2 regions of the Vibrio eleionomae genome follow, and region 2 is predicted to be linked to the other one. Evidence: predicted binding sites of a transcription regulator. Region 2 holds the regulator's gene; the other holds the start of a gene.
What was found. Region 2 encodes MetJ, which represses methionine synthesis genes. Its sites were predicted from a motif close to TTAGACNTNTANANGTCTAA; they were not measured.
Positions count from the first base shown of each region.

Region 1 (11,894 bases), on a different contig from region 2:
TTTCACCGGCACATGCTGATAAATCATTGATCAAAGTGGTTTGTACTTCGTTCCAATCAGCAAAGCGAGTTTGGTTAAAGCTGTTCAGATATAACTTAAACGACTTAGATTCGATCAGATTCGCACTAGTAGCAGGAATAGCAACGTGCCCAAGCGCAACTTGAGGCAGTCCACGTTGGTTTAACCAAGAAAGCTCATACAATGTCCAAATATCACATCCCTGAAATGGAAGAGACTCACCTAGATGTAGATCATCACGGTTTAGACTCCGCGGGACGGGTTGTAATAGAGTTGCATCGTATTGAGTCGCGTACGCGGTTTTTTTCCCAAGTGTTAGACCAGCTAACTCTTTTGCATCTGAATATTTGCTCATTTTTTACTGTTAATTCGATTAGAATACTGAGAATTTTACGCAATCCCTGCGCGTGTGTCATTAACGAGTAGAGGACAAATAACAATGGAGAAGAATATGTCGTCAGCAGATTCGGCTTTATTTTCGTTGAGCCAACGATTTGTTGAGCTATGCCAACAACAAACTGGCCACTTACCACAAGATAATGATTTGGTAGGTTTACCTTCTCCCTGTATTGAAGAAACCACCGATCATAGCGTGTATTGGTTACCTGTTGTGCGCGACTCTCAGGCTGATTTTTCTAATATAGAAGAGGCAATAGAGCTGACGTTACATCCTGATATTGCTTTGTTTTATGGAAGTCAATATAGCGCAGATATCCCCGCTCAGTGGAATAATAACGCGTTGACTTTGTTGCAAGTATGGAGTGATGAGGATTTCATTCGGTTACAAGAAAACATTCTTGGACATTTAGTCATGCAAAGGCGTTTGAAACAAAAACCGACGGTATTTATTGCTACGACAGATGATGAAATGCAGGTTGTTTCAATCTGTAATATAAGTGGTGAAGTTATTTTAGAAACGTTGGGGAGCAAAGAGCGCCAAATATTAGCGCCAACGCTGGTGGAATTTTTGACCCAAGTAAATCCTGTGGTGTATTGATATGTATGTAGTAGAGCTTGAATTTGAGTGTTTTGACAACACGACCATTAGCGCCGTTGAGAAATCGATTAATGGCTTGATGGAAGCGTTACGCTTTAATGGCCAGATTCTTGGACGTGAATTCCCTGTTGTTATGGGGGAAGGGGAGTTTTTTGTTCGCGTCGTCTGCCCAGAAAAAGAGAGCTTACATCCTCGTAATCACTCCGATTATGTTCATGTCTGCCTTGAACGATTGAATGATGCTTGCTTACTCGCACCAAAAGTTCGTTTATTAGGCCGAGATATGAATTCAGAGCAAGCTGCTGAGAATATGGCTCCCAGTTGGCAAGTGCTATATACCACTTATGTGCATACTTGTTCACCATTGCGTAGCGGTGAAAACTTATTGCCGATCCCTCTTTACCGCAATAAGCCGACGTTTAATGGTGACCATAAGTCTGTTGTGAAATGGCAAACGGAATGGCAGGCGTGTGATGAAATCCAAATGGCGGGCAGTTGCAAGGCAGAGCATGCTGCGCTGCATGAAATCTGTGATGTAGATAGTGACTTGTTTATTCGCGGTTGGGATATTCGTGGGCGCATTGAGTATTTAACTAAGGTGCCAACGTACTACTATCAGTATCGTGTCGGCGGCAAAAGTTTAGCGGAAGAAAAATCACGCCGTTGCCCTAAATGTGGTGGGGAATGGTTGCTTGATGAACCGCTTCATGACATTTTTCATTTCAAATGCGACAAGTGCCGGATTGTTTCTAATATCTCTTGGGATCATTTGAAATAGAGTTCGAGCAAGAGCGAATAGGTTGGCTGAAAGCCAACCTTATTATATCCAAGTAATCTCAAGATGAGGTTTCAGTGAGAATGTATTCGCTCTTGTGCAAGGCATAGATTTGCAGATAGAGTAATTCTACGTTGAAAGGGGATAACCATTCCTTCCGTGATAGAGCTTGACCTCGGTTCGCTGATGATGCACTCACTCCTGCATCTTGAGATCATTTGGGTATAGACTATCTACACTGCCAGTCGAGTTGCTTCGAATGTAAGCGCTCACTTGAAATATAATGTAGATACATTCCCGATGTAACCAGAGTTTCTGGTGCAGGATTCAGCACAACATCATCACCTGATTGCATGTGAGCAATGGCTATGAGCATCGCATTATATTGTTCTTTAAAGTAGCGAGAAATCTCTGCAACAGATATAGGTTCTATCTCTGGTACTTTTAGTGTGTATTGAGTTGCGCCAATATTTGGGCTCAATAACTGGTTTAGTACGCGTGACGCACCTGGGTCTTGCATTGAACGTGCTAATAATTCTGCAGATCGGTTAGTGCTACATTCGATATTTTTGTAGTGTTTATCCAAAAGAGCGGCTTTAGCAGCATCGTTGAAGTAAGCGACAATATGGCATTCGTCTTTCACTTGGTTTGCGATACCCAACGCCGTAGTTAATGTTCGTTCATCATTTTGATCATAGATAATAACCCGATTAGCTGTATTTAAAGCCAAGCGCTGCTGCTCGCTACTATCTGCAAAACTGCTCACGACAGCAAAGTCGACTTCTTTATATTCTTGTAAAGGGTGGAGCATAGTTTCATCTTCAACAGCGAGTATGATGCGGCCATTTTCGCGCTTTTTATCTGCCAAGATGCAATCCACAAGCGTTTTGGTGTGAGGAACATGCCAGCCGATGATAATCACGTGTTGTTGATAGTGAGCGAAATCTTTCATACCTTTTATATTCCTTTCAATAAAATCTCTGATTTGGCTTGATATTTTTGCAAGCACTACACCAAATAATGCAATGCTAACCGGCATTTGATACCACGCTAAAAACTGTTGTCCTGTTGTGGTTATTGGTGAGTAATCACCATAACCAACTGTTGAGCCAGTCACATTCATAAAGTAAAAAAAGCGAGGTATTTGAGTTAGCTCGTTTTCTCCTAATGCATTGAATGTTAACCAGCAGATTCCATAGTGAAAGACTGTCGTAACCAATATTCCTAGCCATGTAACACGCTGTAAATGTAATGCAACGAGTACCGATATGCGTTTGAGTATGTGCATGTATCTATCACCTATTTTTGGTGTTTTTATTGTTCTCTCCCAGAGGTTAATCGAGTCTCAATTGCTATCGTATAACCTAAATTTAGGGAACCTTTGCCAACGTAGCGAAGTGTACATGAAAGTGAAAAAGAGGCTCCACTCCCTTATCGAAGTATCTCCAACATGGTGTACTATTTGGAACACACATCTAGGTTTTACCTGCTACCATTTTTAATTTTAGACGTAGAATTGCCTTAGTTTCGGTTAACGAATATTATCCGAAAAAATATTAAAAAGTGATTTATCACACGTTAACGTCAACGGCTAAAAAGAGAGATATTAATGAATATCGAATTGATCAAGAGTAGCTTGTCTGAAGCTTACCCAACATGGAATATTAGCGACAATGATTCATGTTTAGTTATTACTAATCATGATGGTATTACTGCTTACTTAGCAGTGTCTGGTAGTCAAATAGTTGTAGAAACTCTACTATTTCCAGTGAGTAAAGTTAGCGATAAAACTGCATTGAACACATATATCCTTCAAACGCATAAAATTATTCCATTAACAACAGTTGGTTTATCTGAAGTTGATAGTGAATGGTATTATTCAGCGTTTGGTACTTTATCTTCCCAATCAAAATTAGAAAGTGTCCAGATTGAAGTGGAAACATTATTTAATAATGTTGCTGAGCTGATCGGTATGTATGAAGAGTTTTTAATTTAATTGAGAAGGTAACCACAATGTCTGTATTTAAAAAATTATTTTCTGCCTTTAAAGGCGGTATTAATGATGCTGCTGAATCAGTAGTAGATGCAAATCAATTACGTATTCTAGAACAGGAAATTCGCTAAGTTCGTTCTGCTATTCGTGATGCTGATGAAAGTTTGGTATCAATTATGGCTAAGCGTAAAATAGCGGAGAAGAAAGTTTCTGATATTCAATTAAGCATTACTCAATATGAGCAAAATGCTTTGTCAGCAAGTGAAAAGGGTCACCAAGATCTTGCGCTTGAATGTGCTCAGCGAGTCGTTGAACTTACCCAAGAAAAAGATGTTGAGCAGTCTCAGCTCGATGTTTTTCTGCAAGCAGAAAATAAGCTTCGTACCAACGTATCATCGTCCAAATCTAAATTGAAACAACTAGAACAACAGTTGGATTTAGTCAAAGCGACGGGTCAGGTACAAAAAGCCCAAGCCGCTACAAATGCTTCCGTTTATGGAGCCTCCTCAAAAACCTCAACAGCACTGGATTCATTAAATAGAATCAAGGAATTACAATCACAGAAGCAAGCTGAATTGGAAGCTCAAGAAGAGCTACATGACGCTGAGTCTGGTCAAGATTTAGATAAGAAACTGGCAGATGCCGGTATCAATGGCGAACGTTTGGATGCGCAATCTGAACTTGAGCGAATTCTCGGTAAAAAGTAACCAATGATCTGACAGTTGAGGTATTGTGATGAGCTTTTTTAAAGCCTTATCTGGTCTCTTCTCCGGTGATGATAAACAAGACAAGCAACAGGCAAGTATCCCTGAGGTACTTGGCTTACGTCTTGGTGGTGCAATTGAGCTAGATAGTTTAATGCTCAAACTCAATGAAGAGTTCTATACCTTTACGGGGGCTGCAACCATTCAGTTTATTCAGGCTGTCGGAGTCGTAGAATTAGGTGAAAATACACGTTTAGTTCGTTATTACACTGATGACGAAGGGTATATTCAAATTCTACAAGAAGGTAAAAGTGATGCTGGAGTTATTGAAGTTAGCTTATGGTATTTTTTTGATACGAAAGTCGTGGATTATGAACCGGCTTGGAATGAATTATTACAACAAGAACTTATAAATACATCGGCTCAATTAGATGGTGAGACGTTTAATAAATATTGGCAAGATACAAGGCCGGTATTTATGAAGGAAACGACATATAGGCAAAGTGCTGATTTAAATACGACTGATCAGTTCGCCATGCTTTATTCAAGACCTTTAGCTAATGGGCAACATGAAGAACTATTACTCGTGGCAGAAGAAAGGCTCATTAATAATAATTTTGAACGGTCTTTCGTACGTTCAACAGGTATTCAATTAAAACAAACAGATTTTAAAGCGGTGGCTTAAATGATTGAACTAGCAAGTGAGAAAATGGCAATGGATACATTTATTCATGGCTTAACAAATTTTGGTGCTTATTTCGCTCTATCAATTCTATTTTTAGTGGTTTTTAAAGTTATTTATCTATTTGTTACTCCATACGATGAGTGGAAACTCATTAAAGATAACAAAAATATTGCAGCCGGAATTGCACTCGGTGGCGCAATTATTGGTTATTCAATTGCTATTGCGGGGGCGGCAAGTAACTCTGTGGGGTTAACCGACTTTGCACTTTGGGGGCTAGTCGCTTTAGTTGCTCAAATTTTAGGTTTTACTGTTTTACGTCTGATTGTGATGCCTAAATTGGTTCAACGTATCGAATCTAATGAAGTCGCGGCTGCAACTATTGTTGCTTCTGTCTCTATTGCTATCGGTTTGATGAACTCAGCATGTATGAGTTATTAAGGAGATAGTGATGACAGAGCATAAAATTAAACGCAGCCATAGGACGAGCTTTCCTGCAAAGAAAAAGCAATTGGCCTATTTTGCCATTCCATCCGTCGCTATGGTTGCCCTTACCGGGTGTGGTCCTGAAAAGCCTAAGTTCTCCATTTTTGATGATGAGCAAGCTTGTAAAGATACTAAAGCCGTAAATGCTGCTGAATGTGAAGCGGCTTATCAGAAAGCGGTCAAAGAAGCACAGCGCACGGCGGAGAAATTTTATAAGCAACAAAGTTGTGAAATAAAATATGGCGTAAAAAACTGTATTGCGACTGCTGACGATAAAGGGTTTATGCCTAAAATGTCGTCCTTTATTTATACCCATATTGATAGTGATGAGGTCGCTGAATATTTTGGATTTTCTCCTTACTGGGAACATATTTATGCTCAGCCGCTTTTTTCTGAGGTCAATGAATATCAGCAAGATGCACCAAAGCAATTAGTATTGGCTAATGGTGATGCAATTGGGTTAGACCAAGATACAAAATCACTAAAATATGCACTGCCAAAAGATTACCTTAAACGGTTTCCTACGGTAAAACTGGGAGAAGTTCTGGTCAGCTATAACGGTCAACAAGATGTGGTGTCCGTACAAAAAGATGATCAGCATACTGGCAATATGTTTAATACATTTGCGGCGGGCTATTTAGTTAGCCGAATTATCGATCATCATCGTTATCGTCAGCGCGATCGTGATAATGATTATTACACAACGTCCTCTTCATCTTCTTGGGGAGGAGGAAGCAGTTCCAGTTCTCACTATTCGAAATCAAGTAGTAGCTATAAGTCGAGCTCTTCTTATTCTTCTAAATCTAGTTATTCAACCAGCTCTCGTGGTGGGTGGGGCTCGACATCGTCAAGTCGCTCATCTTGGGGTGGGTAATCGGTCTTTGCAAGAGAGGAATTGAATATGTTTCAAATTGCTACCGCACCAAGATTTGATTGGAAGGAAACAGCTAGGCAGTATGGTTTTGGCTTTCATACCATTGATGGCGAACCTTATTGGACTGAAGATCATTACTATCAATTTAGTTTACAACAGATTGAGAATGATCTTGAAGATCCAACAGAAGAGCTTCATCAAATGAGTTTGAAAGCGGTTGAACGTGTGGTGAATAGCGATGAATTACTCCGTAAGTTTCAAATTCCTGAATTGATGTGGCCTTTAGTTCGCCGTTCATGGCAGCGTCGCGAACCTTCTTTGTATAGCCGGTTGGATTTTGCTTATGATGGAAAATCACCAGCAAAGTTGTTGGAGTTTAATAGTGATACACCTACGTCGGTATTCGAACTTGGCTTATTTAGTTGGGTATGGTTAGAGCAAAAAGTTGATCGGGGTGAAGTGCCTCGCCATGCTGACCAGTTTAATTTGTTGCAAGATCTACTGGTAGCGCGCTTTCGCCAGTTTAAAACAGAACTAAAAGATAATGTGCTGCACTTTTGTTGCTGTAAAGATACAGATGAGGACCGGGGTACGGTTCAGTACTTGCAAGATTGTGCAGAGGAGGCTGGCTTAGAAACTGCATTTGTGTATGTTGAGGATATTGGCATTAGCACTTGTGGCCAGCACTTTACTGATTTAAACGATAAATCGATTGATGCGATGTTCAAACTTTATCCTTGGGAATTTATGTTACGCGAGGAATTTAGTCAGTATCTACATACGGCTGAGGTACAGTGGTTTGAACCTTTATGGAAGTGTATTACTTCGAATAAGGCGTTGTTGCCGTTATTGTGGGACATGTTTCCTAATCATCCTAACCTACTTGAGGCGTATTTTGAGGATGACCCAAGAGCTAAACACATGACTCATTACGTACGAAAGCCGATATTTAGTCGAGAGGGCAGTAATGTTTCGATTCATTTTGGCGATGAAATGGTAGAGGAAGTCGCTGGGCCTTATGGTGAAGAAGGCTATATTGTTCAGGCTTATCATTCGTTACCGAGGTTTAATGAGCATCATGTATTAATCGGCAGCTGGCTGGTGGATGATAAAGCAGCTGGAATTACGATTCGTGAGGATATTGGACGTATCACCAAGGATACCTCATTATTTGTTCCTCACATTATTGGATAATATTGCCTATGACTTCCAATATGCAGGATTCAGAGTTTTATCAATGAGTTTGGATAAGCTTAATCACGAAAAGGAATGGCCATTCCCTATCAACGTGGTATGACTTGGATATTAAAAGACATAAATTAGGTAATAAAAAAGGTTAGCAAGTGCTAACCTTTTTTACTATTTGGCAGAAGCGATTTGGGAAACAACAAGTCGCTTGTGGCACCTTAATTCCTGTCAGGGAAATAGGATTACCAACCTTTAACGATACCGCCAAATGCTTTTTGCGCAGCTTGGTAAACTTCGTCAGTTTGGTAAGCTTTCACAAATGTTTTTACGTTTTTATTGTTCACGTTGTCTTGACGAGCAACGATTAGGTTCACATATGGTGAATCTTTGTCTTCAACGAAAATACCATCTTTGTTCGGTGTTAGGTTGATAGAACTTGCAAACGTGTTGTTGATGATTGCTACAGTTACATCGTCTAATGAACGAGGAAGTTGTGACGCGTCTAGCTCAACAATTTCAAGGTTTTTAGGGTTTGATACGATATCACGAGTAGTCGCGTTAAGATCTGCGCCATCGCGTAGCTTGATCAGACCTTGTTTTTCTAGCAGCATTAAAGAACGACCTAGGTTGGTTGGATCGTTAGGTACTGCAATACGGTCACCGTCTTTGATTTCAGAAACAGATTTGATTTTGTTTGAGTAACCAGCAATTGGATAAACAAATGTGTTACCTGCAATCGCTAGTTTATAACCACGGCTTTCCATTTGTTGATCTAGGTATGGTTTGTGTTGGAATGCATTCGCATCAATTGAACCATCGGCTAGAGCCGCATTAGGTGTTACGTAGTCGGTAAAAGTAACCAGTTCAACATCTAAGTTGTATTTTTCTTTGGCGATTTTCTTCGCTACTTCAGCAACTTGTGCTTCAGCACCCGCGATAACCCCAACTTTAATTTTGTTTTGGTCTGCTGTTTTGTCGCCACAACCGGATAGCACAAGTGTAGATGCTACTGCTGCGACTGCTAATAAAGCTTTAACGCTAAATTTCATTCCTGTTCTCCTGTTAAGATTTTTATTTTTAACTTTATACTTATTTTATACCTGAGCATGAGTCATGCTCAGGCTTTTTAATATTATCGATGATCTACTCGGTGTACTAAGGCATCACCGATTGACTGAATGATTTGCACTAAGATAATCAATAGCACCACAGTCACCGCCATAATAACTACATCGTAACGGTAGAAACCGTAGCGAATTGCAACGTCACCAAGGCCACCGCCGCCCACTGTTCCCGCCATTGCTGAATAGCTCACTAATGTGACTAGCGTTACAGTTACGGTGTTAACAATTGTCGGTAGTGCTTCAGGGATCAGTACCTTACGAATAATTTGAAGTGGGCTTGCTCCCATTGATTGTGCCGCTTCAATCAGACCTGCGGGTACTTCCATCATTGCCCCTTCAATTAAGCGAGCAACAAATGGAATTGCACCGATGGTCAGAGGGACAATCGCTGCGGTGGTGCCGATAAAGGTACCGACAACCATTTTAGTGACAGGAATAATCGCTACCATTAAAACCAAGAATGGCACTGAGCGACCAATGTTTACAATTGCGCCTAACACGTTGTTTAGTGCAGGGTTAGAAAGTAGACCACCCTTTTTAGTCGTGTGTAAAACGACACCAAGTGGAATGCCAACAGCAAAGCCAACAATCCCTGATACCGCTACCATATAAATTGTTTGCCATGTTGCTTTTAAAATCAGGTCACTGTTGAGTGATACCCATGATGCTAGTTCATGAAACATAACCAAGTACCTCAACTTTTACTTTGTTGTCGCGAATGTATTGAATAGCAGCTTGGGTGTCAGCCGGCTGGCCAAGAATTTCTGCTACCATCATGCCGAATTTAACCCCGCCTGCGTAATCTAAATCTGAGTTTAGAATGCTGACATCAATATTAAATTCGCGAGATACTTGTGAGACGACTGGCGCGTCAACACTTGCGCCGGTGAACTCAAGTCGAACCAATGGGTGTGTTCCTTCAACTTGTTGTTCTTTCAAGCGGTTTTCATAATCTTCTGGAATAGAAAGATCCAGTGTCGAGCGAATGAATTCGTGTGCAAGTTCTGTTTTCGGATATGCAAAGATATCGCCTACAGTGCCTTTTTCTACCAATTCACCACCACCGATGATTGCCACTTCGTGACAGATGCTTTTAACCACATCCATTTCGTGTGTGATCAAGAGCATCGTAATATTAAGGCGGCGGTTAATTTCTTTTAATAGTTCTAAAATTGATTGAGTGGTTGCAGGGTCTAGCGCACTGGTTGCTTCATCACAAAGTAAAACTTTAGGATCTGAGGCCAGTGCACGTGCAATCGCCACACGCTGTTTTTGACCACCACTTAAATTCGCAGGGTAGGTATCTTTTTTATCCGCCAAACCGACAAGATCAAGCAACTGAGAGACTTTCTCTTGGATGTGGTTGTCATCTTTTCCTGCAAGCTCAAGAGGTAATGCAATATTAGCAAATACGGTACGAGAAGCGAGTAGGTTGAAGTGTTGGAATATCATGCCGATATTGCGACGAGCGTGTGAAAGCTCTTTTGATGATAGCTGAGTTAAATCTGTACCATCTACGACAACAGAACCAGAGGTTGGACGCTCTAGCATATTCACACAACGGATCAGTGTACTTTTCCCTGCACCTGAAGAGCCGATTACACCAAAGATAGTGCCTTGTGGTATTTGAAGGTCAATATTCTTAAGAGCATGAATTTCCTTTTCACCCTGGTAGAATACCTTGTTGACATTAGTTATTTGAATCATTCGAAAACCTGTGCAGGGAAATACTTAAGTTACCCCATTTTTTCTGTAGTCTTTTCGACCCACAGAGTAATGTATTTGTGACTTCTATTATGGATGATGATGCTATGGTTTCTGACCTTTCAAGTCAATAGATATTTTTACGTCTAGACGTCTAAATAGTGAAAATGTCAGAACTGAATGGAATGAGATATTGATGAAAGCAATAAGTCATCTTTATAACCCCAAATAACCTTGATATGCAGGATTCAAAGCTCAATCAACGGATATAGATCAAGCCCTATCACGGAAGGAATGAGCATTGTGTTTTCGTGTGATTGTCTACCTCAAGATTCCAATATCATCCTCGTGTAGGAATAGTTTTATCGTTTAAGAATGACTATGAATTATCTAACATTGGATTTTTTGATGCTATTCTGAAATCTGTATCTTGATGCTACTTGAGTATAGAATACCTCTATTCACATGCATTCATCTCTATTCGTTATCTCAGCGCTGGCGCTTGAGATTAATCGGTAGTTTAACACAGCTCGTAAGTGAGAGTAATTTTGGCTAAACCAGCGGTATTTTTGGACCGTGATGGCGTGATTAACGTCGATCATGGTTACGTACATGATGAACACGATTTTGAGTTTATCGATGGAGTTTTTGAAGCTACAAAAGCTTTGCAAGATATGGGCTACCTTCTTGTGTTAGTGACTAATCAGGCAGGTATTGCACGTGGATTGTATAGTGAAGATCGCTTTCTTTCACTGACGCAGTGGATGGATTGGAACTTCGAAGATCATGGTGTCGAGTTTGATGGTATCTATTATTGTCCACATCATCCTGAACATGGGATTGGAGAGTATAAGCAAGATTGTGATTGTCGGAAACCAAAACCAGGCATGTTTATTGATGCGCGTAATTTCCTAAAAATAGACATGGAAAACTCGGTTATGGTTGGTGATAAAGCTGAAGATTTGATGGCAGCAGAAGCGGCAGGAGTCGGAACTAAAATTTTAGTTCGTACCGGAAAGCCTGTGACTGAGAAAGGTGAAGCGCTGGCATCGATAGTATTGGATAGTATTGCGGATGTGCCTGCGTATTTGAAAAAATAGCCATGACGTACGTCATCATTATAAAAAGGTTGCGAATGCAGCCTTTTTTGTTGGCTATGTATGGGCAAATAAATCACTGTTATAAGTTAAGTGCGAAAATGCAAAAAGCCAGCTCAATGAGCTGGCTTTCTAATATGGTGGAGGGGGACGGATTCGAACCATCGAAGGCGGAGCCGGCAGATTTACAGTCTGCTCCCTTTGGCCACTCGGGAACCCCTCCAGGGGATTTTTATACTTAATTGAGGTTTT
Region 1 covers NZ_WEKT01000014.1:31,178-43,071, forward strand. The annotation lists gene queF (NADPH-dependent 7-cyano-7-deazaguanine reductase QueF) at 1-373, opposite strand, end outside; gene syd (SecY-interacting protein) at 470-1,015, shown strand; gene F9817_RS09985 (Zn-ribbon-containing protein) at 1,017-1,793, shown strand; gene F9817_RS09990 (potassium channel family protein) at 2,020-3,078, opposite strand; gene F9817_RS09995 (DUF2170 family protein) at 3,400-3,786, shown strand; gene F9817_RS24015 (PspA/IM30 family protein) at 3,804-3,914, shown strand; gene F9817_RS10000 (PspA/IM30 family protein) at 3,927-4,490, shown strand; gene F9817_RS10005 (YjfK family protein) at 4,519-5,172, shown strand; gene F9817_RS10010 (DUF350 domain-containing protein) at 5,173-5,610, shown strand; gene F9817_RS10015 (DUF1190 domain-containing protein) at 5,621-6,529, shown strand; gene F9817_RS10020 (glutathionylspermidine synthase family protein) at 6,557-7,723, shown strand; gene F9817_RS10025 (MetQ/NlpA family lipoprotein) at 7,960-8,766, opposite strand; gene F9817_RS10030 (methionine ABC transporter permease) at 8,850-9,524, opposite strand; gene metN (methionine ABC transporter ATP-binding protein MetN) at 9,514-10,548, opposite strand; gene gmhB (D-glycero-beta-D-manno-heptose 1,7-bisphosphate 7-phosphatase) at 11,094-11,645, shown strand; tRNA gene F9817_RS10045 (tRNA-Tyr) at 11,781-11,865, opposite strand.
Region 1: metN (methionine ABC transporter ATP-binding protein MetN) is a predicted target of MetJ. The motif match lies at 10,684-10,703, and genes of this name have one in related genera.

Region 2 (11,894 bases):
CTTGCATTTCGATCCAACCTTTTTTTTCTACAGCTTTTAACGTCGCTGAAGAAAACTCTTCTTCCACTAACGTTTGGTGAGACACTGGCTCATTTTCTAAGCGATACATTAAACGGGCCTGTTGCACTGCTCGTTTATCAAACCCCACCATGAGTTGATTACGACCGATCTCCGTTAATCGCCATTCTCGAAGAGCAGCAAAATTAGCCTCTTTCCCTTTACGCAACAATGTTGGCATTGCGTTCGCCAAAGTGTCACCGAGAGGATGTTGATAAAATTGGCTACACCACTGTAATAAACCAAATAGAGGATCGGGCCACATAGGCTGGGTATCTAGAACGGCCTTGATTGGTTTTAACTGCTCACGAGGAAAATCGGACTCGTTGACCAACGCAGTGACAATACCCACTAATGTTTGGCGCCCAAATGGCACAGAAACACGCCCACCAATGATAGGAAATAGATGCGGTGGAACCACATAGTCAAACTGTTTATCAAGTGGAACGGGTAATGCCACTCGGGCAATCGATGGGCGCATAGTTGTTAGGTCTGGAATTGCGAATCACAGCGCACAGTCTAATAGATGCAGACTACAAATTCGACTATCTATCCTATACTTAATGAGTAAAGGCTAATTCCCTGAACCAGCCACCTCCCATTAAACCATAAAAATGGCGAAAATAGCGGCAAAATGAGTTGATCCGAGAGTGATGATTCTTTATTATATCGCGCCTTACAAGGTAGCTGCTTACTAATAGCAGTTATTTTGCACTTTATCATTAACAATACGTGTGGTGTCCAACATCGATTTGGATAGCGACACGGCCTAATTTGAGGTTATCCCATGAAAACTGGTATCCACCCAGAATACAAAGAAGTAACTGCAAACTGTTCTTGCGGCAACACTTTCGTTTTCAAATCAACTCTAGACAAAGACACTCTTCATCTAGACGTTTGTGACAAATGTCACCCATTCTACTCTGGTAAACAACGTATCGTTGATACCGGTGGTCGTGTTGATCGCTTCAACAAACGTTTCGGTACTCTATCTAGCAAAAAATAATTGCTTTCAGATATTGAACGAATTAGAAAAGGGCGCTTTTAGCGTCCTTTTTGTTTATATCCCCCCACATAACCTCAAGATTCAGAGCGCCATCAACAAACACAAATCAGGCCCACACCGGCTGGGAATCGGCTTATTGCTAGCGATATAAATCATCTAACTTTTTATAACCTGATATAAGAAGAAATTATAAAAAAGAACTTTCCTCCTTTCGCGCAAACCTTTGCCTTATTTTATCTGGTCTTATCTCTCTATTTTCTGCGAAAAAGTAGTCATTTTGCCGCTATGCAGCGTCAAATTACTGCTTTAGAATGGTCGGCTTTTCTACAAACAATAACAGAGAACAGCTATGTCCAATGACAATCAACAGGAACTGACTGCAGAAGAACAGTTTCGCCAAAAAGCCCTTGATTACCACGCAATACCAACTCCAGGTAAAATTGCGATCTCTTTGACTAAACCTGCGGACTCTGCTGAAGACTTATCTCTAGCTTATAGCCCAGGTGTTGCAGAGCCAGTGCGTGAAATCGCGCAAAACGTAGAAAACGTTTACAAATACACAGGTAAAGGTAACACCGTTGCCGTTATCTCAAACGGTACCGCAATCCTAGGCCTAGGTAACTTAGGTCCGCTTGCCTCTAAACCAGTAATGGAAGGTAAGGCGCTACTATTCAAACGCTTTGCTGGTATCGACTCTATCGACATCGAAGTAAAACACCGCACTATCGACGAGTTCGTTGATACGGTTGCTAACATTGCGGATACATTCGGCGGCATCAACCTAGAAGACATTAAAGCACCTGATTGTTTCGAAATCGAACGTCGCTTGATTGAACGTTGTGATGTGCCAGTATTCCACGATGACCAACACGGTACAGCAATCGTAACCGCAGCAGGTATGCTGAACGCTATCGAACTTCAAGGTAAAAAACTTGAAGAATGTACCATCGTTTGTCTTGGCGCTGGTGCTGCAGCGGTTGCATGTATGGAATTGCTTATCCAATGCGGTGCAATGCGTGAAAAAATCTACATGTTAGACCGTAAAGGTGTAATTCATACTCGTCGTAGCGACATCAATGAACACAAACAGCGCTTTGCGAGCAACACAGACAAACGCACTCTGACTGATGTTATTGAAGGTGCGGATCTATTCCTTGGTGTATCAGGTCCTAACCTGCTTACAGAAGAACAGATCAAGCTGATGGCTGATAAACCAGTTATCTTTGCATGTTCTAACCCAGATCCAGAAATCAAACCTGAATTAGCTCAAACAGCTCGTCCAGACATGATTATGGGCACAGGTCGTAGTGACTACCCTAACCAGGTTAACAACGTATTATGTTTCCCATTTATTTTCCGCGGCGCTCTAGATGTTCGCGCGAGAGAAATCAACATTGAAATGAAATTGGCTGCGGTTGAAGCAATTCGCTCATTAGCAAAAGAAGACGTTCCTGCAAACGTACTAAAAGCAGCGGGTGTTGAATCACTGAGCTTTGGTCCTGATTACATCATTCCAAAACCAATGGATGCACGCCTACTTCCTCGTGTTGCTCGCGCAGTGGCTCAAGCTGCAGTAGACTCAGGTGTTGCTCGTATCGAGCTACCAGCAGGTTACATGGAAGACTAAGGTCTGACTAATAAGCAATATTGAGTAATGCTTATCCCTAAATGCAAAAGCCCCCAACCTTGGTTGGGGGCTTTTTACTTTTAATGACGCGAATGTGCAAACGTCATTAACAATAGTAATACGACTTAGTCATCAAATGATTCAAATTCGATGCCCATTGCAGTCATTAGCTCTTTGGCTTCAACAGGAATGTCATCTGGGCGATCTTTTCGCAAATCTTCATCGGTCGGCAAAGGCTGACCAGTGTACGCATGCAAAAACGCTTCACACAGAAGTTCACTGTTAGTAGCATGACGTAAATTATTGATTTGGCGGCGAGTACGCTCATCAGTCAACACTTTAAGTACTTTAAGAGGAATAGATACGGTAATTTTTTTTACTTGTTCACTCTTCTTACCATGTTCTGCATAAGGGCTAATATAATCGCCGTTCCAGTCTGCCATTGCGCACCTTCGTTAAACTAATTTCACTAATGAATATTAAAGACCCCAATTTTAGCGGGATTTACTGCCATAAGCAAAGACATATAGACGTCTAGAAGTGTTGACGTCTTCTTTTTTCAACAGTAAAGTGTGAGGCTATGCATCATATATCGTTATCTGTGGTTTAGATCGTCAGATATGATAAACGCAACAAACATAGAGTCACACAGGAAAGGAAACACTTATGACCACTCGCAAACCCGCTACCGTGGCGGTTCGTACTGGTATTGAATCCGATACCCAGTATCACGCTGTTGTTCCACCCATTTATCTATCCACTAACTACGGCTTTCCTGCGTTTGGCGAAGTGCCAAACTATGACTATACCCGCTCAGGTAACCCAAACCGTAACTTATTGGAAGAAGCACTCTCAAAACTCGAATGTGGTGTAGGCGCGACGATTACCAACTGCGGTACTTCAGCTCTAAACCTTTGGGTTTCTGCGTTTATCGGTCCTGATGATATCATCATCGCTCCACACGACTGTTATGGTGGTACTTACCGCTTATTCAATACTCGTGCGCAAAAAGGCGATTTTAAAGTACTGTTTGTTGATCAATCAGATGAAAAAGCGTTTGCCGACGCATTAGCGCAAAAGCCAAAATTGATTCTACTAGAAACCCCATCTAACCCACTGGTTCGTGTGATTGATATCGAAAAAGTGTGCCAGCAAGCAAAACAAATTGGTGCCCTTGTCGCTGTCGACAATACCTTTTTGACACCTGTGTACCAAAAGCCTCTAACGCTCGGTGCTGACTTCGTTATCCATTCAACTACTAAATACATTAACGGTCACTCCGATGTTATTGGCGGTGTCGTGATCAGTAAAGATGCCGAGCATGCAGAAAAAATTGCTTGGTGGGGTAACTGTATCGGCGCAACTGGTACACCGTTTGATAGTTATATGACACTACGCGGTCTGCGTACTCTGCCGGCTCGTATGCGTCAGCACGAAGAAAGCTCTCAACAAATTTTGAATTACTTGCTTAAACAAGAGCTAGTAAAAGTGGTTTATCACCCTAGCCTGCCAAATCACCCAGGACATGATATTGCGAAAAAACAACAGTCCGGTTTTGGCTCAATGCTAAGCTTTGAAGTCAATGGCTCTTACGAACAATTAAAACTATTTGTAAGTTCATTAGAATTGTTCTCTCTCGCTGAATCGCTTGGCGGTGTTGAAAGTTTAATTTGCCACCCGGCGACAATGACTCACCGTGCTATGGGTGAAAAAGCATTGGCAGAGGCTGGGGTTTCAATCTTATTACTGCGTGTATCAGTCGGTTTGGAAGATCCAGAAGATTTGATCGCCGATTTAGACCAAGCCTTCAATAAGGCCAAGGAGATCCGTTAATGACTACCCAACGCCAGTTGCATAAATTTGGTGGTAGTAGCCTAGCAGACGCTGAATGCTATCAGCGTGTTGCTCATATTTTGAAGGAATATTCACAAGACAACGATTTAATCGTTGTCTCTGCGGCAGGGAAAACCACTAACCGTCTTATCACGTTTGTCGATGCCCTCAATAAAGATGGTCGGTTAGCACATGAAACTTTACAGTCGCTTCGTCAGTATCAATCGGAATTAATTGACGGTTTACTTGAAGGTGAACAAGCGGACCATCTACAAACTGAACTTAGTGCAGAATGTAGCGCTTTAGGCGAACTCACAGCACCACTTACCACTGCGCAACGAGCTGCTGTTCTCGGACATGGTGAACGCTGGTCAGTTCGCCTATTAACCGCCTTATTAAATCAAGAAGGTCTCGCTGCTGTCGCCGAAGACGCACGACATTTCTTGCGTGCCGAAGCGGGCACACAACCAGAAATTGATCGCGCGGCATCTTATCCACTGTTACACAGTATTTTAGCGCAATATAGTAATCAACGCGTCATTATTACTGGCTTTATGGCACAAAATAGTGCGGGTGAAACTGTGCTATTGGGCCGTAATGGCTCTGACTATTCTGCCACAATCATTGGCGCTCTTGCGGATGTCAGTAAAGTGACTATTTGGAGTGATGTTGCTGGGGTATTTAGCGCAGATCCCCGTTTAGTTAACGATGCTTGCCTACTCCCATTACTTCGCTTAGATGAAGCCAATGAGTTGGCCCGTTTAGCTGCGCCAGTGTTGCATAGCCGCACGCTACAGCCTGTAGCACAAAGTACAATGGATTTAGCTCTACGTTGTAGTTACCGCCCAGAATCAGGTTCAACTCGCATTGAACGAGTTCTTGCTTCTGGTCGCGGCGCCAAAATCATCACCTCATTAGATGATGTGCTGCTTATTGAGCTCTCATTTGGTCAAAACCATGATTTTGAGCGGATGAAAACCGGCATTTTGGAACGTCTCAAGCGCGTTCAATTAGAGCCATTAGCGTTTGAAACACAAGCAGACCAATACTTACTGCGCTTAGCGTATACCGCTGAAATAGCTTCTGGCGCGTTGGATTATCTACAAGATTCAGCCACTGAAGCGGAAATTAAATTGAAAGAAGGCTTCTGTTTAGTGGCAGCGGTCGGTGCTGGAGTAACCAATAACGCTCACCACTGTTTTGGCTTCTATCAGCAAACCAAAAACTGTCCGATAGAGTTCATCTCTGCGACAGAATCAGGGTTAAGTCTGGTTGCAGTGATGCGCCAAACTGAAATCGAACCTCTCGTCAATGATATTCACACACAGCTTTTCCAAGCCCAAAAACGGGTAGCCTTAGCATTGTGTGGCAAAGGTAATATCGGGTCGAGCTGGTTAAAACTTTTCGCTCAACAAAAAGAAGAGTTAGAGCGTCGCCGTGGCATGTCGTTTGACTTAGTTGCGGTAGTCGATAGTCAAAACTACCTTTTCAATCCTGAAGGTTTTGATGCCCAAAAAGTTCTGACGATCGATCCAAGTGAAGCCCAACCGAATGATGGCCAAGAGTGGATAGAACGCTTAGGTAATATTGAAGGTTACGACGACGTTATTATTCTCGATGTAACCGCCAGCGAGCAACTTGCCCAGCAATATCTACAATTTGCAGAGCAAGGTATGCACCTCATTACCGCTAATAAAGTTGCTGGCTCCGCTCCAAGCGAATATTACAATCAAGTCAAAGATGCGTTCTCTAAAATTAGCCGTCATTGGCTATACAATGCCACTGTGGGTGCTGGATTACCTATCAATCATACGCTTCGTGATTTACGCGAAAGTGGTGATGAAATTATGGCGTTATCCGGTATCTTCTCAGGAACCTTATCGTGGTTATTCCAACAATACGACGGCAGCGTACCCTTTAGCGAATTAGTCGAGTTAGCATGGCAACAGGGTCTAACCGAACCCGATCCACGCAATGACCTTGATGGTTCAGATGTGATGCGAAAATTGGTGATTCTAGCTCGTGAATCGGGTCTTGATATCGAGCCTGAAAACGTCAAAGTAGAATCTTTGGTGCCCGATGAACTGACTAAACTGCCACTGGATGAATTTTTAGATCAGAGTGAATTACTTAATACATCGCTCGCAGAACGCCTAGAAAAAGCCCAAGAAGAAGACAAAGTACTGCGTTATGTGGCACGTTTAGAAAAGAATGGTATTGCCACTGTAGGTGTAGAAGCTCTAGAACGAGAACATCCTCTTGCCAACTTACTACCTTGCGACAATATCTTCGCGATTGAAAGTAAGTGGTATCGAGATAACCCATTGGTTATTCGCGGCCCTGGAGCCGGCCGAGAAGTGACCGCTGGAGCTATCCAATCCGATTTAAACTTACTTGCAAGTTTCCTTTAATGTCATAACCCGCCATCTGGCGGGTTAATTTTTTGCTCCCCCACTACAGCTATCTCATTAATTTCATTTACAATGCCAAATTAACCACACTAAAAACATGGCCACTTGATGAGAATTCATTCGTTATATGAATTATATTCAAGTTAATATTGTTGACATTGTAGCCAGTTCAACACATTATTTGGACATATAGACGTCTAAACGTCAAAAATAAGATTCGTTGGCCGTCCACGTTGGCGACTGCTCGCAGGAGAAGAGAATGGGATACACACACGCTAGTCATATTGATGCTTTAAACCAAAACATCGCCGAACTATCGGACATCAATGTGTCATTTGAGTTTTTTCCACCAAGCAGCGAAAAAATGGAAGAAACCCTCTGGAATTCAGTTCACCGCCTAAAAACGTTGAACCCAAGTTTTGTTTCCGTTACCTATGGTGCTAACTCTGGCGAGCGTGATCGTACTCACTCGATTATTAAAGAAATTAAAGACAAGACCGGTTTAGTATCAGCCCCTCATTTAACCTGTATTGATGCTACTCGTGAAGAGCTGATTAAGATTGCTGACGACTATTGGAACAATGATATTCGCAATATTGTGGCTTTACGAGGCGATATTCCTGAAGGTGCAGGGCAGCCTGACATGTATGCATCAGATCTCGTCGAACTGCTGAAATCTCGTCACGATTTTGATATTTCAGTCGCCGCTTTTCCAGAGGTTCATCCTGAAGCAAAAAGCGCCCAAGCCGATTTACTTAATCTGCGCCGTAAAGTAGAAGTAGGAGCTAACCGCGCGATTACCCAGTTTTTCTTTGATGTGGAAAGCTACTTACGCTTTCGCGACCGCTGCGTCACAGCAGGGATTGATGTAGAAATTGTTCCGGGTATTTTGCCCGTCACTAACTTCAAACAAGCTTCACGCTTTGCAGCGCAAAACCACGTCAAAATACCAAGTTGGATGGCAAAACAATTTGAAGGGTTAGATGACGATCCAGTGACTCGTCAATTAGTAGGGGCAAGTCAGGCCATTGATATGATCCGCATTTTATCGCGTGAAGGCGTAAAAGATTTCCATTTCTATACACTCAACCGTGCAGAAATGACTTACGCGTTATGCCACACCCTAGGCATTCGCCCTACTCCAGCTGCTTAACGTCAACATTCGATAAAATAAAACCGCTAGCTATAATGCCAGCGGTTTTATTTTTGGTTCTTACCCAACACCAATTAGGTGATCAAGTATCAATAAAAGACGATTATTCTACGTCTTCCATTTTACCAAGCAGGCTACGAATACGTTCTTGCCATGCTTCATGTTCTTGTTTCACTTGTTGAGCTTGGCGTTCTAGTTCTTCAATGCGCGCATTCTTTTCTTCTGTTTGATTTAGAAGTTGTTGTTTTTCTTCTTTTAGCTCATCTAATTCCATTTGTTGCAGTGCGATAGTATCAACTGCGGTTTGGATTTTCGCTTCAAGTTGCTCTAGTACTTCAAAAGACATGTTCTTACCCTTTATTGAATCGGTTGGGGCGACTCAGGTGGTCACCTAATGCCCCCATTCTACTCAGCCAATCGCCGATAAACACTCACTATATTCGAGATTTTGCGCTATTCGGTTAAAAATAAGGCGTAAATTGACATTATGCTTACCTAACTGGCTTTTCGCCGAGTTTAAGTCGTTCATTTTTCATCCATTACCCTAATTTCCACCGCAGTTTTGATCAAGTGCAAAGCAACAGGAATGCAAACTGCAACCGTTCTCGTATTAATATGATAAAATTCGTTCTCGTTACCTAAGTAACTTAGCGGTTAAGGGTTCGATGCCATCTTCCCCTTTACACCACCACCGACGATCATTCATCGCCGTCTCCGTTAGGTTACTTAGGTATTAAAAAATCCCGTTTATTTGGTTTGGAGTAAAGATGAAACGCGAATTGGCAATGGCTTTTTCTCGAGTCACTGAAGGTGCCGCTTTAGCAGGGTACAAATGGCTTGGCCGTGGAGATAAAAACGCAGCAGATGGTGCCGCAGTTGAAGTAATGCGCACCTTGCTCAATAAAACTGAAATTGCGGGTGAAATCGTAATTGGCGAAGGTGAAATCGACGAAGCACCTATGTTATTTATTGGCGAACAAGTCGGCGTTGGTGGTGATGCAGTCGATATTGCTGTAGATCCAATCGAAGGCACCCGTATGACCGCGATGGGTCAATCGAATGCTCTTGCAGTGCTTGCAGCCGGCGAAAAAGGCAGCTTTCTAAAAGCGCCTGATATGTACATGGAAAAGTTAGTCGTCGGTCCTGAGGCCAAAGGCTGCATCGATCTTAATAAACCCCTAGCAGAAAACTTGACCAACGTTGCTCAAGCACTCGGTAAACCACTTTCTGAGCTGGTAGTGATTACTTTAGCTAAACCTCGCCATGATGGCGTTATTGCTGAAATGCAAAAAATGGGAGTTCGCGTCTTTGCTGTGCCAGATGGTGACGTAGCCGCTTCAATTTTAACCTGCATGCCAGACAGTGAAGTTGACATGATGTACTGCATCGGTGGCGCTCCTGAAGGTGTCGTATCAGCGGCGGTTATTCGGGCTCTGGATGGTGACATGCAAGGCCGCCTACTTCCTCGTCATGAAGTGAAAGGTGAAACCGAAGATAACCGTATCTGGGGAGCTAAAGAACTGAAACGCTGTGAAGAAATGGGCGTAAAAGCAAACACTGTACTTAAGCTAGAAGAGATGGTGCGTAGCGATAACGTTATTTTCTCTGCGACTGGCATCACTAAAGGCGATCTGCTCGAAGGCATCACACGTAAAGGTAATATTGCGACCACTGAAACTCTCATTATTCGTGGCCGTTGCCGTACTATTCGTCGCGTTAAATCGATTCATTACCTAGAACGCAAAGATCCTGACGTACGCGAAATCATTCTGTAGTCTCAGCGTATTTCGATACCAACAAAAAAGACCGCTATCTAAGCGGTCTTTTTTCGTCTCAACAACGCAAATGTTAGAACAACTCTTCAGCCACTTTGTAGAGGTCTTTACGTACTGGGCGACGCATGTTTTCAATCGCATCAATGATATCGTGGTGTACCAATTCTTCTTTCTGAATACCGACACAACGACCACCGTGACCTTCAAGCAGAAGGTGAACCGCATAGTTACCCATGCGTGATGCAAGAACACGGTCAAATGCTGATGGGCAACCACCACGTTGGATGTGACCTAGCACGGTTGCACGAGTTTCACGACCTGTCGCAGCTTCGATTTCTTTTGCTAATACATTAGCATCCATCATCAGCTCTGTTAGAGCGATAATAGCGTGCTTTTTACCTTTCTTGATGCCATCTTGCAGGTTAGAAATCAGTAGCTCTTTGTCTAAACCTGTTTCAGGAGAAATAATGTATTCACAACCACCAGCAACCGCTGACATTAGAGTCAAATCACCACAGTGGCGACCCATGATTTCAACAATAGAAATACGTTGGTGTGAAGAAGATGTATCACGAAGACGGTCAATTGCTTCGATGACTGTATTTAAAGCAGTGAAGTAACCGATTGTATAATCAGTCCCTGCGATATCGTTATCGATAGTACCTGGTAAACCGATACATGGGTAACCCATCTCAGTTAGCTTCTTCGCCCCCATGTACGAACCGTCACCGCCGATAACCACAAGCGCATCAATACCATGCTTTTTCAGGTTTTCGATAGCTTTTGCACGAACTGCTTCTTCCTTGAACTCAGGGAAGCGAGCAGATCCTAAGAACGTACCGCCGCGGTTAATTACATCAGACACGCTTGAACGTTCTAGTTTTTCAATGCGGTCTTGATAAAGGCCTAAGTAGCCGTCGTAGACACCATATACTTCTAGATCTGCACCAAGTGCAGTACGAACTACGCCGCGAATAGCAGCGTTCATGCCAGGTGCGTCACCGCCGCTGGTCAATACCCCGATCTTTTTAATCATGCTCACCCTCTATATTTTGGGAACTCATTAATCAATTTTTAACGTCATATGATTATCGCTAACCACATAAACAAATCTTTTTATTGTAGATATTATGTTACCTGTCTTATGCAGGAATACTACCGTTATTTCATATTTTGGTAGCTTTCTCATCGGCTTGAAGTATGCCATTGTCTGAGTTTTTCAACGTTGACACACATCAGAATAGTCGCAAATTATGCGTCTGACGCTGCCGATGAATCGTACCAATCTTGCATCTTTTGTTTCCGTTCTGGACCAAAAATCACCGAATAAGGATCTTGGTGAATTAACACATCCGAATTAGGAAACGCCTTACGTAACTTCGCTTCTACTGTATCAGAGACATGGTGAGCATCAATAAGTGGCATCTTATCTTCCAACTCAATATGCAGTTGAATAAAGCGAGTCGGGCCAGAAATACGTGTACGCAATTGGTGGATACCTAATACACCATCAACCGATTTAGCGATATCAACAATACGATGATTATCCTCTTCAGGTAGAGCGCGATCGAGTAAGGTTTGCGTTGCGTGTTGCGCCATTCTTACTGCGCTATACAAAATATAGATACCAATGCCTATTGCAAATACTGCATCGGCTTGCGCAAAGCCAAACCAGCTCAATCCTAATGCTACCATGATCGCAACATTCATATATAAATCAGTTTGATAATGCAGTGAGTCAGCAGCAATCGCTTGACTGCCCGTTTTATTCACAACGTAGCGCTGAAACATGACCAAGCCCAACGTCATAACAATGGCAAATAAACTGACATAAACCCCTAGCTCAGGTGACTTTAAAGCCATAGGTCTGAAAAATCGGTCAATACCATTTAAAATCAGAAAGACCGCTGAACCAGAAATAAACATCGCTTGAGCCAATGCGGCTAATGATTCCGCCTTTCCATGACCAAATGTGTGCTCCTTATCGGCAGGCTGTAGGGAATACCTAACCACGATTAAATTAACGATAGAA
Region 2 covers NZ_WEKT01000004.1:30,944-42,837, reverse strand. The annotation lists gene priA (primosomal protein N') at 1-538, opposite strand, end outside; gene rpmE (50S ribosomal protein L31) at 845-1,063, shown strand; gene F9817_RS03420 (malic enzyme-like NAD(P)-binding protein) at 1,413-2,690, shown strand; gene metJ (met regulon transcriptional regulator MetJ) at 2,816-3,133, opposite strand; gene F9817_RS03410 (O-succinylhomoserine (thiol)-lyase) at 3,357-4,523, shown strand; gene F9817_RS03405 (bifunctional aspartate kinase/homoserine dehydrogenase II) at 4,523-6,934, shown strand; gene metF (methylenetetrahydrofolate reductase) at 7,194-8,087, shown strand; gene zapB (cell division protein ZapB) at 8,191-8,433, opposite strand; gene glpX (class II fructose-bisphosphatase) at 8,855-9,862, shown strand; gene pfkA (6-phosphofructokinase) at 9,936-10,898, opposite strand; gene fieF (CDF family cation-efflux transporter FieF) at 11,114-11,894, opposite strand, start outside.